2 regions of the Halomonas sp. AOP27-A1-41 genome follow, and region 2 is predicted to be linked to the other one. Evidence: predicted binding sites of a transcription regulator. Region 2 holds the regulator's gene; the other holds the start of a gene.
The links. The regulator FNR, encoded in region 2, switches genes on or off when oxygen is low (the NO sensors DNR and NnrR bind a similar motif). The targets are predictions, from matches to a motif close to TTGATNTANATCAA.

Region 1 (7,732 bases), on a different contig from region 2:
AACACTGGGCGCCTTCACCTTTAAGCGCACTGGGCGCGACCGGCTGTTCGCCATTGGGTTGCACCATCTCGTGGGAAACACGCCCAACGTGCCAAAGTTGCAGCGCAATTCGACCGCCTTTGGCATGCACCGTGTTGACGACTTCCTTCCAGCCCGCTTCCTGCTCATCGGTCCAAATGCCTGGGGTGTAGACGTAGCCACGGGCAGTGGGAGAGATATTGGTTGCTTCACTAATAATCAGGCCTGAACCAGCCCGTTGCCCATAGTAGGCTTGCTGCCGTTTGCCAGGCACGCTATCCGGTGTGCGTGCGCGTGTGAGCGGTGCCATGATGACGCGGTTAGGAATCGACAGACTACCAAGTTGGGTCGGGGTAAAAAGTGCTTCAAATGCCATTCAGCTAACTCCTGTTACGTACACTGCTTTAAAGTGATGACACAATAGACCAGTTTACTAGTAAGCGCCAACCACTCTTCCTTGTGATTTGTTATGAGGTCGCCAGGCATAAAACAAAACCCCACCTTGATAAAGATGGGGCTTGGATGACTCATTGATGGCGCCGTTGATTAACAGCGTACCGGGCTAGTGACGTGCCTAAGTAACGATGTACCTGAGCGCGATGAACTCAATCTCGCTGCCAAGGCCAGCGCCGTTTAGGAGGTATGACGATTAGCTGAAGGGCATTGTTGAGCGGCAGCATAATCGCGGCTAACTGCCGGTGGCAGATAGCGCTATTGAGTACACCGGGGCACTGTTTCAGCAGTAGCTCGCACTGTTGGGCGGCGAGAAAAATTTGCTCAACTACTTGAGGGGCAAATAGCGGTTTGGCCTCTTTGCAGCAGCGGTTAAGTTCTCCGGCCAGCATCGAAAGCATTCCAGTATCCAGCCAGCAGGGCAGCGGGTCGTCCAGCCGGCCTGCAATTGAGTGCTGAATCGCCTCGAACGAGGTTCGTAAGAACCCAAGAGTCTGGCGAAGCTGTCGCTGCTCACTGGTCATGTCATTTGCCTGTACTTCGTCAACAAGTCGTCGATAAGAGAAAGAGAGTGTTTCTCATTTTCATCTATCGAGACGATAGCGCCAGTTAATGAAGGTGTCAATAAATGGTATGTGCCTTATCGTACCCGCTTAGAATCGACCGCGTTTACAGGCTTAACAAGTACACCCCTTGGACAAAATAGAAAATGCCAATACCGGTCACAATCCAGCGTGTCCATGTACGGAAGTTGGCATCGGTAAGGCGATGTAACACATGCGTGCCTACTTGAGTGCCCAGGATAGCCAACGGTGCAGCCAGCAGTACCATACCCCAATCCCCAGCACCTAGCGCCAGCGCAGCACTCAAGTAGAAGAGAATTTTAATACTATGCGCGACCACCTGAATCATTGCTTTAGTGGCCACCACTTCACGACGATCCATTCGAGAGCGTACAAAGAAAATATCGATCAGCGGCCCGGACACTCCGGCGGCAATGGTTAATCCACCCGATGCCATGCCGCAAAGCAGCGCGTGGCTCGTTCGGTTGGCGTTGAGGTGGAACCAGCGTTTGGGCATCCATACCAGAAGGGGCATCAAGCCAATTAACAGTGACACCGTGGCGGCATTGGCGCTATAGCCAAGCAACACCAGTAGCCCAGCGGCGCTTATTACGCCTAGCGTCATAAACGCGACCGTTCGCCAGACAATAAAGCGTCGTGATAACCATGCCCGCGACCCGTTAGCGGTAAGCTGGATGGCCCCATGCACGGCCATGGCGCTGGCCGCCGGGAACGCGAGCAGCAGAAACCACATCAGTACCAGCCCGCCCGCCATGCCGAAGATACCCGATAACATCGAGGTGAAAAAAACTACAAAAACAAAGAACGAACCGATGAGTAGGGACATAATAAAGCTACTTAGCTACGGCAAAAGGGCCAGACCTGATAAAAACGGCGGCATTGAAATTCGGCTTCACAGGCATTGAGCTGGGATTGATAACGGTTTGTGCGAGCGACGATCTGCCGTGCTGCGTTGATTACCTGAGGCTTGCTCTGGTACGTGCCACGTCGATACCCGCCTGCGCCCTCGTGGTAGGCGTAATAGAGATGCTCAGGATTGGTTAATGAAATGCCTGCTTGCTGCTGGGATCGGTGGTTGTACCAGCCGATGAAGTCGGTGGCGTGCTTCATGCTGGTGCGCCGCGCAAACAAGCTACCTGCCTGCTCCTGGTACTCTCCCCATACCGGGTCCTGCGCTTGGGCATACCCTTTTGCCGAAGAGGGGCGGGGGCCGGGGATAAAGCCCAAGTAATACTTGCGGTCAGGACGAATGTGGCTTTTAAAGGAAGACTCCTGCTGAATAAACGCCATTTGTGTCGCAATGGGCGTTCCCCACTTCTCCTGAGAGTCGCGTGCGTAGTCGTACCAAGTGGGCTGTTCGCGGAAAATTTCGCAAATATTGCTCTGGTCTTGTGGTGGGTTGGGGGCAAAGGTCGCACAGCCAGAGAGCAACAACACACACGCTAATCCTGCCCAGCTGCGCAGTGTTAGCAGTGAAGATGAAAGCGCAGCGTTAAAATTACCAACAGGGCGGAGCATGCAGAATTCCTTGTGGATAACAGCGTCATTGATAACAGGGCTATTGATAGCCGCCAGCATTAATACTGTTTAAGGGCTAGAGTTTATACGTACTAAAATCAGATTGTTATTAGTCATTAGCGCAAGTTGGGAAATGGGTGATGAAAATTCTAAACGGGATGTTTTTTCCCGATGGGGTTGGGGCTTATGATCTCCTGCCCGTTGAGCGACCCTGGCTGCCGACCAGGCAGCCCAGCACTTCAGGCTTGTTGGCATCTGCTGGTGGCAGCAGATAATAGGGCGTGGGCACGACCAGCAGGCTCAAGCAGCTTTCTTCTAAAGCCTAAGCTGTTCGTTACTTAACGGTGACGTTACCATCAAGTTGTCGCCGCGTAACTAACTTGGTAGGACCAACCCAGCAGGAGAGTTGTCATGTATATCGCAATGAACCGTTTTCAGATTGCCCCAGGCCGCGAAGAGGATTTTCTGGAGGTGTGGCGTAAGCGTGATTCGCACTTGAGCGACGTGCCCGGATTCAAACAGTTCAACATGTTGCAGGGCGCAAGCCAGGAAGAGCACACCGTGTTTATTTCCCACAGCGTATGGGAGTCGGAAGCGGCTTTCCGCGCCTGGACCCAGTCAGAGGCGTTTCGCAAGGCCCATGCGGGCGCCAAGTCACCGGAAGGTATCTACCTGGGGCCGCCCAAATTTGAAGGTTATGAGGTCGTGCTTTAAGCACAGGAGCGGCGGCCTGGCCTCTCTTAATAGAGCGCCAGGCCGAGTGAGAGCAGTACACTGTAAATCAGCGTCGATAGCGCGGTTTTTTTCAGCATGCCGGTAAGCGTTTCACCGTCGGTGGAGTGGTGTAGCGTTCTGGCAGCGTCTGTTAACGGTTTGGCAACCAGTAGGCAGCTCCAGCTAAGCCAGGGGGCGGGCAGTGCGACCAGATAAATCACGGTGAGCAGTAGCGCCATTGCCAGCAATATCCAGTGGTAGGTAATGGCGTTAGCGCGGCCCAAGCGCACCGCCAAAGTGATCTTGCCGTTGCGCGTGTCGCTTTCGATATCGCGCACGTTATTCACGTTCAATACAGCGGTTGCCAGTAACCCGCAAGCGGCGGCGGGCAGTAGTGTAAGCCCGTCCAGTTGTTGTGCATGCAAGTAGTACGTGCCGAGCACCCCTAACAAGCCGAAGAAGATAAAGACCGCAATATCTCCCAGCCCCCGGTAGCCATACGGCGTGCCGCCCAGCCCTACGGTATACGTGACCGCGGCCAGCAGCGCGGCAGCACCCAGTAGAATAAAGATGAGAATGGACGCCCACTGATTGCCAAAAGCCGTCAGCAGTAGCAACAGCCCACACAGGGCGGCAACGACCGCCATCACCACCATTCCACCGCGCATGGCGCGTGGGCTTAGTAACCCTGAAGAGACCGCGCGAACCGGGCCTATGCGCTGGTGATCATCCGCCCCCGTTGCCGCATCGCCGTAATCATTGGCCAGGTTTGAAAGCACTTGCAGGGCAATCGCCGTTAGCAGGGCAAGGAGTAGCACGCTCGGATTAAACCCTTGTGCGTGCGCCGCAAGGCCTGAGCCAAGCAGGATAGAGGCACATGCCAAAGGCAGCGTACGAGGCCGGGCCGCTAATAACCAAACCTGGAACGGGCGGTGCTTGTCGGGTTGATCCATTGCTTTGGTGTCCTGGTCGTGATGACGTTAAATGACTAAAAGGGCGTGCGTAGCTATGTATTATTAAGTGCTAAAAATTAGACCTGCGTCAAAAGAAGCAGCAGTGTCTTATCGCAAACTATTGTTAATCCCTCTTAACAGGAGTTAATTCGATGATCGGCGACTTATTTAGACAAAGCAAATATGCAGCGCTTGTTTGGCTAGCCTTCCGGCTTTATCTTGGGATTACTTGGCTCAGTTTGGGGATCGGCAAACTGACGGGCGGTTTTGATGCGCAAGGGTTCCTGAGTAACGCGGTGGCGAACCCTGTAATGCGGGAAGGGAGCATGGTGTATCCCAACTACGTTGCTTTTTTGGAGCATTTTGCGCTGCCCTATGCGGGTATGTTTAATGTGGTGATTCCGCTTGGGGAGATACTCGTGGGGTTGGGCTTGATCGTGGGGGTGCTGACCTCCTTTGCAGGCTTCTTCGCTATTGTAATGAATATGTCGTTTCTAATGGCGGGTACGGTCTCCACCAACCCGTGGATGATTGCGTTAACCTTTTTCTTACTGGTAGCGGGCGCGAACGCTGGCCATTTTGGGGGGGACCGTTGGGTCTTACCCTATATCAAGCAGAGGCTGGGCATTACGCGCCGCACCCGATTTATCTGAGACGCGGGGCCACTGATTGTCTGAACACATGCGCTGGGTAACAGGCGGCAGCGTCGCTGAACTTATGGACCGGCTTGATGCGTTGTCTGTGCCGTCCATCCAGGGGGTTATACGCCTGAGCGTGCCTTGCCGCGTTGATAGCCTGATGGGGTGGTTGGACGCGCAAACGGTTTTTCCGCGCGGCTACTGGAAAGCGCGAGACGCTGGCGCACCTGAGTACGCGACGCTAGGCATGGTCAGCGCGGCCGATTCGCTTGAGACGCTACAGGCCGACCTTGCCAAACTCGCAACCTTGCCTGATGAGCAGCCGGACTATTTCGGCGGAATGGCGTTTGATGCTACGTCGCCCGGTTGGGAAAAATTCAAAAACTGCTGTTTCATATTGCCGCGTGTTGAACTTAAGCGCTCACAACAGGGGGCGCTACTGACGCTCAATTTGCGCTTTGACGACCGCTGCGGCGACCTTGAAATAGCCGAAGCACGCGCCTTTCTAGCCAGTCTCCAGCAAGAACAACCGCTACCCCCTCTGCGTCCGCATGCCTATTTACGTTATGACGCCCCTGCCCAGCAGGCGTGGTCAGCGTGGGTGTCCCAGGTGACCCACGCTGATCAGCTGTGCCACACGCCCAAAGTGGTGTTATCACGAGAGACGCGTTTGGTTATCGCGGACGATGCATCGAAAACGCCATCGCCCTGGGCACTGCTGGACCGCTGGCAGGCAGAGGCGACGGCGTGCTTTCAATTAGGCATTCAGTGGGATTCAGAGACCGCCTTTATCGGTTGCCCACCGGAGCGCCTTTATCAGCGAGAGGGTACGCAGCTGGTAACCGAGGCGCTAGCAGGTACCACCCATCGTGGAGCTGATGCACGAAAGGATCAATACCTTGCCGAGGCACTGTTGGCAGATACCAAAAACAGCCTGGAGAACCAGTGCGTTTATGAGGATATTCTTGCCCGGCTTGAGCCTTTGTCTCGCGTTGTTCAAGCCGGGGAGGCCCATGTTCTCAAGCTGCGCTCTGTGCAGCATATCCGCCGCCTTATTCATGCTGAGCTACATCACACGGTAACGGACCAGACGCTGCTTGCCAGTTTGCCGCCTACTCCAGCGGTAGGTGGTGTTCCCCGCGCATCGGCGCTGGCGTTTATCCGCCAGCATGAACGCCACCAGCGGGGCTGGTATGCGGGTGTGTTTGGCCGGGTGAGCCTGGCCAGTACGGAGCTTGCGGTGGCTATCCGGTGTGCTCATATCGGCGCTAATGAAATTCGCCTTTATGCCGGTGCGGGCATTGTCGCGGGCTCTCAGCCTGATGCAGAGTGGCGTGAGCTGGACAACAAAATTGCCGACATTATGTCGCTGCTCAACATGGGGTAATACCAATGACCGCGAATGCCATGCCGCGCGGCTTTCCGCTTCAGCACGCTACCTTTAACCATGTGTGGGCCGCACTGCTGCTTGAGGAGCTTTACCGCTTGGGCATGCGCGACGTTGTGCTGGCGCCGGGCTCACGCTCGTCGCCGCTCACCATGGCGGCCAGCGAGCATGCCGGGCTTCGCTGCCACTGCCATTTTGACGAGCGTGGCCTGGCCTTTATGGCACTGGGCCTTGCGCGCGGAAGTGGCCGCCCGGTAGCGGTTATCACCACCTCGGGCACGGCGGTTGCCAATCTGTATCCTGCCGTCGTAGAAGCCAAGCTAATGGGTGTGCCGCTGGTAGTGCTCTCAGCCGACCGCCCTATTGAATTACTGGATAACGGCAGTAACCAGGCCATCGACCAGCGCGACATCTTTGCTCGTCATACCGTGATGCATCACGACCTTCCGCCCCCTGGCCCTGAACTGAGCGCCGCGTTTCTACTCAGCACTATTGATCAGTCCATTGATCAACAGCAGCGTACGCTAGGCCCTGTGCATTTTAACTGCCGCTACCGCGAGCCTCTTTACCCCGGCCACCAGAGAGAGGATGCCACGGATTATCTGGCGCCTCTCGGAAGCTGGCTGGCCTCTTCAGTGCCGTGGAGCCAGTGGGTATCCAGTACGCAAGCGCCCGTATTTTCTACTGAGTGGGCAGATTTTTCGTGTCAGCGAGGCGTTATCGTGGCGGGATGTATAGATGACCCGCACCAAGCGCAGCAGGTGGTGACGTTATCACGTCGATTAGGCTGGCCACTGTTGGCGGATCTACAAAGCCAGGTACGTTTTGACCGCCAAAACGTGATCCATTTTGACCTGGCGCTGCACGATCCTCATTTTGTCGAGGAGTTGGAGCGGGCCGATGTGTTGCTGCAATTTGGCGGGCGTCTTATCTCCAAGCGCCTGACGCAGTTTATTGCTCGTCATTCCTGGCAGGATGTTTGGCTGGTGGACTCGCGCCCCCAGCGGCTCGACCCTGATTACAGCGTTAAGCGCCGTTTCATTTGCCCGCCCGAGGCCGTGGTGGCCGCGCTTGAACCTGAAAATAAACATGAGCGTGAGACTGGGACAGGTGCTGAGCGCACCCCTTGGCACCGGCTTAACCAGTGCCAACAGCGCATCAGCAATATCGTGAATCAACGCTGTAATACCTTTTCAGAGTTGGGCATTTGTCATCGGGTGTTGCAGCAGGCAACCGGGCAGCTGTTTGTGGGTAACAGTATGCCCGCAAGGCTGATGAACATGCTGGGCGCGTACCGCACAGCACCTTTGCGGGTGTTCACCAACCGCGGAGCTTCCGGTATCGATGGGCTGATCGCCACGGCCTACGGCGCCAGCGCTACCAGCGACCAGCCCACCACGCTGATTGTGGGCGATATCAGTGCGCTGCATGACCTTAATAGCCTGGCGCTGCTGAAGCAGGCCGTTC
Region 2 (7,732 bases):
CTGGTGGAAAGGGCTTTTGCGCGTGGAAGCCGTGGGCAAACGATTATGGCGTCACCTTGAACCCTGGGGCCGACGCTTGATGCCGGTGGTTCATTTCCCCCAGGCATTCGCGCTAGGCGCCATTTGGGGCTGGCTGCCCTGTGGGCTGGTGTATTCAATGCTGGCCTGGAGCCTGGCGACGGCCCGGCCGCTTCAGGGGGCTTTATTAATGGGCGCTTTTGGCCTGGGCACCCTGCCTGCGCTACTGGCCACAGGACTTGCCGCACGCAAGCTTAATCATCTTATTCGTCACCCCGCGACAAGAACCATCGCCGCGCTCGTCATTATCGGCTTTGCCGTATGGCAGCTTTGGGCACTCAACATGCACTCAGGTGGGCATTCAGGCGGACACTCACACGCCAATCATTGACCTGGCGCAACGCACTACAGCGCTATGTTCTTTAGCCTATCGGTAGCTTTTTAAAACGTATTTTCAGCTACCGGAGCGCCTCTTCATGCCTGTATGTGCCAAGGCTGTCCCTTCATCCGTTACTGCTACCGCGTCATCCAGCACCCGCTGGGATGACGCATTGCTGCGCCGTTATGATAAAAGCGGCCCACGCTACACCTCCTACCCGACGGCGCTGGCCTTTCACGAGGGATTTACCGCCGAAGATGCGACCCAGGCCATTGAGCGCAGCAACGCAAGTCAGCGCCCGCTTTCCATCTATGTCCATATCCCGTTTTGTCGCAAAATCTGCTTTTATTGCGCGTGCAATAAAATTGCGACGAAAAACACCGCCCTGGCCGAGTCGTATCTCTATCGGCTAGATCGTGAGATGGTCCTGACGGCCCGCCATCTGGATACAAAGCGCCCTGTCAATCAGTTGCACTGGGGCGGAGGCACCCCTACGTTTCTTTCACTGGAGCAGATGGGCGACTTGATTGACCGCCTGGACGCACGCTTCGGTCTTTCAAACGCACCAGAGCGTGACTACGCCATTGAGATCGACCCGCGCGAAGCCGATGTTTTAACCCTGCGCCACCTGCAGTCTTTGGGCTTCAACCGCCTGAGCCTTGGCGTACAGGACCTGGACCCACGCGTTCAAAAGGCGATTAACCGTCATCAGCCTCGCGTGCTTACCGAAACACTAATGGATGAAGCACACCGGTTGGGCTTTCTCTCGCTGAATCTGGATTTAATCTACGGTCTGCCCTTTCAAACGGAAAGGAGCTTCGCCAAGACGCTTGAACAGGTGATCGCGTTAAATCCGGCGCGTTTATCCGTGTTTAATTACGCGCATTTGCCTGAACGCTTCAAGCCTCAGCGACGTATCAGCGTGGATGACCTGCCAGGTGCGGATGAAAAGCTTTCGATTCTGCGTACGACCATCGACATGCTGACCGCTGCGGGCTATCAACATATTGGGATGGATCACTTTGCCAAACCCAATGACAGCCTGGCGGTTGCCCAAGCCAACGGCACCCTACAGCGCAATTTTCAGGGCTACTCCAGCCATGCCAGATGCGATCTTATCGGTCTGGGCGTGTCAGCTATTTCCCGAATAGGCGATAGCTATGCGCAAAACCCTACTGACCTGGCTAGCTACGAAGAGAACCTGGATCAAGGTCGACTGGCTACCGTGAAAGGCGTACGATTAAATCAGGATGACCTAATACGAGCCGACGTTATCGAACGTTTAATGTGCGATATGCGCCTGGATTTAGCAGCGGTTAGCCGGCAATGGCAGGTTAACGCCAACGACTACTTTGCCAGTGCGCTGGAAAGCCTACGCACTGCTGAACAGGACGGGCTAATCGTTCGCTTGGATGATACGCTTGAGGCGACGCCAATGGGCCGTTTACTGATTCGCCAACTGGCCATGGCGTTTGATGCTTACCTTCCGGGGCACTCAGGCCAACGCTACTCAAGAATCGTTTAACCGGCGGCATCAACGCCTGCGGTAGATAGCCATTTAGGCAAAAGAGAAACAGGGAGATAGTCATGCTACCCTCGACAAGCCAACGACGCTCGCTTCTTCAAGAAGCACGCTGCCAGACCTGCAGCCTAAGCTCGCTTTGCCTTCCACTAGCGCTTGAGCTTGAAGGCATGGGGCAGTTTGATGCCATCATCAGACGCCGAGCACCGCTGAAAAAGGGCGAAACACTGTTTCGTCAAGGCGACCGTTTTACCAGCGTGTATGCCGTTCGCTCAGGCAGCCTAAAACAGGTAACCAGCGAAGGTAATGGCAACGACCAGCTCACTAACTTCTTTTTGCCCAGCGAGCTTGTCGGATTGGACGGCATTGACGAAGAGCACTACCCAGGCAGCGTGATTGCCCTTGAAACCACCACCATCTGCGAAATCCCCTTTGACCGGCTGGACCTGCTTTCAGAGGAGCTACCAGAGCTTCGTGGTCAGCTGTACCGCAGTATGAGCAAGGAGCTTCGTGATGACCGACGCATGATGCGCCTGTTGTCGCGCAAAACCGCCGACCAGCGGCTGGCCAGTTTCCTACTGACGCTTTCAGAGCGTTTTCGGCGTCGGGGTTACTCGCCTTACAGCTTTAGGCTTTCAATGGCGCGTGCGGATATCGGCAATTATCTGGGGCTGGCGGTTGAGACGGTCAGCCGTATCTTGAGCCGTTTTCAGCAGCAAGACGTGGTGGCCGTCTCAGGGCGCGAGGTTAACATCCTCGATATGCAGCGGCTTATGGCGCTTGCTGAAGAGGAAGAGCCGGTGATTAGCTCACGTTAAATGCTTCAATACGCCCCGCCATTAGCGCTTCCTGTTTGGCTTCCAGTCCCGCAAAGTCAAACAGGTCGCGGTCGGCTAGCTGCGAAGGCGCGACGTTAGTGACCGCTTTAAACATGCTTTCCAAACGACCCGGATGCTTTTTGTCCCACTCGGCCAGCATTTCCTTAACGACCTGACGCTGCATGTTCGGCTGCGAACCGCACAGGTTGCAGGGAATAATCGGGAACTCCATCAGGCGCGAAAACTCCGCAATATCCGCCTCTTTACAGTAGGCCAGCGGACGAATCACGACATTCTTGCCGTCATCGGAAAGCAGCTTGGGCGGCATTGCCTTCAGGCTGCCGCCAAAGAACATATTGAGAAACAGCGTTTCCAGAATATCTTCACGATGATGACCAAGGGCGATCTTGTTGGCGCCAATTTCTTCGGCAAACCCGTAAAGCGACCCACGCCTTAACCGCGAACAAAGCGCGCAGGTCGTTTTGCCTTCCGGCGTTTTCTCCTTCACTACCGAGTACGTATCACGCTCCAGAATGCGGTACTCCACGCCGAGCTTTTCCAGATACCGGGGCAGTATATGCTCGGGAAAACCAGGCTGCTTTTGGTCCATATTGACCGCCACCAGTGAAAAATTCACCGGCGCATTGCGCTGCAGGTTGCGTAAAATCTCAAGCATGGTGTAGCTGTCTTTACCCCCCGACAGGCAGACCATGATCCGATCACCCTCATTGATCATTTGGTAATCGATAATCGCATTACCTACCTCGCGCCGCAGTCGCTTTTGCAACTTGTTGAATTCGCGTTTCTGTTTGGCATCCTCAAGCGCCGGCTGGCCTTGCAGGTCAGGCGTCGGTGCAACGGTTGCCGCGGCGGGGTCAAAATGATCAAGGTGTTGCATGATATAAGCACTGCCAATGGTAGAAGGAGCAGCCGCTATTCTAACAATACTCCCGCCGTTCACCCAACTGGCAAAATCACGTCATAACTATGGTCATAACTACGGTTATCAAGACGGCCATCTACACAGGCGCCACTACGCTAGAAGCTAACCCGACTGCGTCATATCACGCTGTAAGCGCATATACAGCAAGGCGCTTGCGGTGGCTTTACCTAACAACCTCTGGGTCGAGATAGCAGGCACTTGCCAGCAGGCCAGCGCCTCGGAAAATGGTTGGGAAGGCTCCACCAACGGGTGTAAACGGCGCAATTGGCGTTGATGCAGTTTGGCCACATCGACCTGAACATTAGGCAACCCAAACCCGAGGTGCGTTCTAAAGGCTCTATTAAGCATGCAAAACTGCTGGTCCAGTTGCCACCCGACCAGCGGCCGGTTGCCAATAAAATCGGTAAACGCATGCAGTGTCTCGGCACAGAGGGGTACCGCCGTGGCGGGATTGTAAAGCCGCTGATGCTGGCGCAGCGCCGTCTGGTCAACCGTTTGTGGGTCGGCAAACGTCGCCACCCACGCCTGGCTTGTGTGCACTTGCTGTTGATTAAGTACCACAGCAGCCACACTTAATACCGACGTTTCACCGGGTAGTGATTCACAAGCCAGCGCCACTAGCTCTTCCCCCATATAGGGCTGGAAAAGCCAGGCGTAAGGCGAATTCGCATAGCGGCGCCGATCTCGCTCACGTTTAAACGTTCTGCGCAGCGTTTGCCCCAGCAGTGCCATGCCTTTTTTGCTGCCTTGCATAGCGCTGCTCATGAATACTCTAAATGGTAACGATAGGAGAGGCGCTGTTTAAAGTCTTTAACGATATGTAGCGACTCGCGCAATAAATCGCGCTCAAGCGACGAGAGTTCTTGCACCACCACGTGATTGGAGCGCGCATCGTCCATATCCTGCCCGCTAAGTTGCTGTTTAAGACGCAGCTCGGTCAACAGTGAAAGTGCCTCTCCTAAATCATCCGCTGTGCGCCGTTCAAGGCGGCCATCATCAACCAGTGCCTCCAATCTGCCCAGCGTCGAGGTTACGCTGATGCGCCGCTCAAGCGCCATGGTACGTACACCGTGGACAATCGGAAAAATGCCGCCTTTTTTGATATCGATACCGTGCTGGGGCTTTTTAAGCGAACCAAAAAGCGTCAGCGGTGTTGAAAAACGCAGCGCCGCACGCGCAAAGTAGGAAAGCAGAATTTCATCATGGGCACAGCGCGCAAATAGCGCCTCACGTACGCTTTCAAGTAAACATGGATTACCTGCCATTGAATGAGCATCCAGCATAATGGCAAGTTTCATTAAACTATCGCCATCGCGCACGCTGGCCCATTGAGCAATACGCTTCTTCCACTGAGAAACGCTGGCAACCCACTCGGGGTTAGAGACCATAATATTACCAGGGCACGGCGGGTAACCCAGTTTTATGAGCGTCTCGGTTAAGGCCTGCATATCATCGGCGACACTTGGCCACTGGGCGTCGTCGTCTAAAATCAGACCGTTATCCTGATCCGTTTTCAAAATTTGCTCGCCGCGCCCTTCACTCCCCATCACCATCAGGCAGCTATGCTGATGATGCTCCTCATTGATAACAAAATCCCAGGCCTTGCTCATAATCCGGCCATTCAAGGCCGCCAGCAGGTCCATGGCAAAATTAAGCTTAACGCCTTGTGCCATAAGGGCTGTGACGAGTTCAGGGGTACGATGACTAGCAACTGCCAACGTTTCCAAGTCATCAGCCTGCTCCACCTGCAGACTAACAACGTAACTTCGGCTGGAAAAATAACTCAGCACATCCGTCAGCTCGACCACGCCTTTTAACGCGGCCTGCTCCATCACCACAACGCGGGTAACCTTGTGCCGAGTCATTAACACCAGGGCTTCAAACAGGTACTGCTCAGGCGTTACCGTGACAAGGGAGAAGTGCGCCACCTGACCCACCAGAGTGGCTGACGTGAAGCCGCTCACGACCAGGCCATTGAGCAAATCGGTTTTCGTCACCATGCCAAGCTTGCCTTGGGTTTCCACCAGCAGGCTGTCAGCATGGCTTTCGTTAAGCTTTTCAACCGCCCCGGCAATAGTGGTAGAAGCATCCATAAGCAGGGGCGCTCGCATACATTCACTAATGCGGGCCAGCATAAAGCCTGCCATGGTGACGCCACCGTCGGCGCGCTTTTCTGTCAACAAGCGCGCCTTGTGAGCAAGTGACTGCCTAAAGAACTGCTCAAAAGGAGGGTACTGGCGACACAGCTGGCTAAACAGAAGGCTGGGCATGGTGTAGCAAAGGCACTCCTGCTCAGCCTGAAAGCGGTAGCGGCTTTTTCCGTTCAAGATGCTAATGGCGCCAAACAAGTCCCCTGCCGTGTAGTGCCCAATGTGAGCACTTGCCGCAGGCAAGGAGGGGTCTATCTCAGCGACGTCTCCCTTATGAATAAGAAAAACGTAAGCACCCTGCTCGCCCATTTCCAGGATAATGTCATCGCGGTCAAAATAGGCAAGGTCCATGCCTCGACGAACATGCTCGCGCCCCGTGTCATCAAGCAACGTAAATGGCAGTTGGGACAGATCAACATCAACCATGGGGCATGTCCTTACACGACAAAAGAAAAAAGCGACGTCCGTAAAATTGGAAGTACGTCAATCAACGGGTGAAGTACTTCTTTCTGGTTTACGGTGCTTAAGAGCCAGCCTACTACTTTTTATTAATAACGGTAGCGTCAGACGACTGCCTAGCATAAGTCCTTCTCAATAAAACAAGCCAACTAACCCAAACAAGCCTGTACAAAAACCTGCCACTAAAAACCTTCCACCAAGAAACACATACTACTCTATATACCTTTATCTATTATTCAAACGTCGCCCCGACGTTGGTTTAAACGACTAAAGTAGCACCTCCCTAGCAACTAACCGTTAGCATTGAACGCTATTTTAAAGTAGCAAATATTATCTTTTAACCAAACCCTAGACCATCGTTCAACTAACGGGTAGTCTGCTGAAAAAATATACGTAAAAACGCTAATATTCAGCCATTTGAAACACTTTATTTAGTCTACAATAGATAGTGATACCAAAGTCTGGGATTATTTTTTAGCGATTATTGTTCAGTATTGACAATGCATCATTCAGGGTAATTGCACAGTGCTAACCAAAACTTACCAAAATCTCATAAAACGCTTGTATCGACGGCAACAGCCAATAACAAATCAAGAGACAAGACCAAGCGGTAGGTAGTTTTAGCGTGCCATTACCCTGATATGCTAAACGCTATTCCTGGTGAACTTTCCAAACCTAAAAACACAAGTGGAGAGCAACACAATGGCAGATGACAAATCCAATGCTGCGGAATACTGGAAAGCCAACGTTCGTTTAATTACTGGGTGCCTTATTGTGTGGGCGTTCGTGTCTTACGGATGTGCGATTTTGTTTAGACCGCTTCTAGCAAGCATTCACATAGGGGGAACAGACCTGGGCTTCTGGTTTGCTCAGCAGGGCTCGATCCTTACCTTTATTGCTCTGATCTTCTTCTACGCCTGGAGAATGAATCAGCTCGATAAGAAATTTGGCCTTGAGGAGTAAGTCAGAATGAGCCAATTTGCAATCAACCTGCTTTTTGTAGGCGCCTCCTTTGCGCTCTATATCGGTATCGCGATATGGGCGCGCGCGGGCTCCACAAAAGAGTTCTATGTGGCTGGCGGTGGTGTTCACCCGATCACTAACGGTATGGCCACAGCGGCCGACTGGATGTCAGCGGCCTCGTTTATTTCCATGGCGGGCCTGATCGCCTCCGGCGGTTACGCCAACTCAACCTACCTGATGGGCTGGACCGGCGGCTTCGTTATTCTGGCTATGCTGCTCGCTCCCTACCTGCGTAAATTCGGCAAGTTTACCGTTCCAGACTTTATCGGTGAGCGCTTCTATAGCCGTACCGCTCGGGTCGTCGCGGTTATCTGCCTGATTATCGCATCAGTTACTTATGTAATCGGGCAAATGACCGGGGCTGGCGTTGCCTTCTCACGCTTTCTGGAAGTACCTAGCACCTGGGGCATCTGGATCGCT

Region 1: the regulator FNR is predicted to act here: its motif matches at 4,319-4,332, upstream of ACT3TC_RS04075 (1,4-dihydroxy-2-naphthoate polyprenyltransferase).

The regions. Positions count from the first base shown of each region.
Region 1 covers NZ_JBQSXT010000003.1:182,795-190,526, reverse strand. The annotation lists gene ACT3TC_RS04100 (alkene reductase) at 1-394, opposite strand, end outside; gene ACT3TC_RS04095 (hypothetical protein) at 624-995, opposite strand; gene ACT3TC_RS04090 (TSUP family transporter) at 1,141-1,881, opposite strand; gene ACT3TC_RS04085 (transglycosylase SLT domain-containing protein) at 1,893-2,573, opposite strand; gene ACT3TC_RS04080 (antibiotic biosynthesis monooxygenase family protein) at 2,985-3,287, shown strand; gene ACT3TC_RS04075 (1,4-dihydroxy-2-naphthoate polyprenyltransferase) at 3,314-4,240, opposite strand; gene ACT3TC_RS04070 (DoxX family protein) at 4,393-4,893, shown strand; gene ACT3TC_RS04065 (isochorismate synthase) at 4,910-6,265, shown strand; gene menD (2-succinyl-5-enolpyruvyl-6-hydroxy-3-cyclohexene-1-carboxylic-acid synthase) at 6,271-7,732, shown strand, end outside.
Region 2 covers NZ_JBQSXT010000002.1:177,066-184,797, forward strand. The annotation lists gene ACT3TC_RS02975 (sulfite exporter TauE/SafE family protein) at 1-409, shown strand, start outside; gene hemN (oxygen-independent coproporphyrinogen III oxidase) at 495-1,922, shown strand; gene fnr (fumarate/nitrate reduction transcriptional regulator Fnr) at 1,985-2,737, shown strand; gene ttcA (tRNA 2-thiocytidine(32) synthetase TtcA) at 2,724-3,635, opposite strand; gene ACT3TC_RS02995 (DNA polymerase III subunit epsilon) at 3,783-4,433, opposite strand; gene ACT3TC_RS03000 (putative nucleotidyltransferase substrate binding domain-containing protein) at 4,442-6,256, opposite strand; gene ACT3TC_RS03005 (DUF4212 domain-containing protein) at 6,992-7,252, shown strand; gene ACT3TC_RS03010 (sodium:solute symporter family protein) at 7,259-7,732, shown strand, end outside.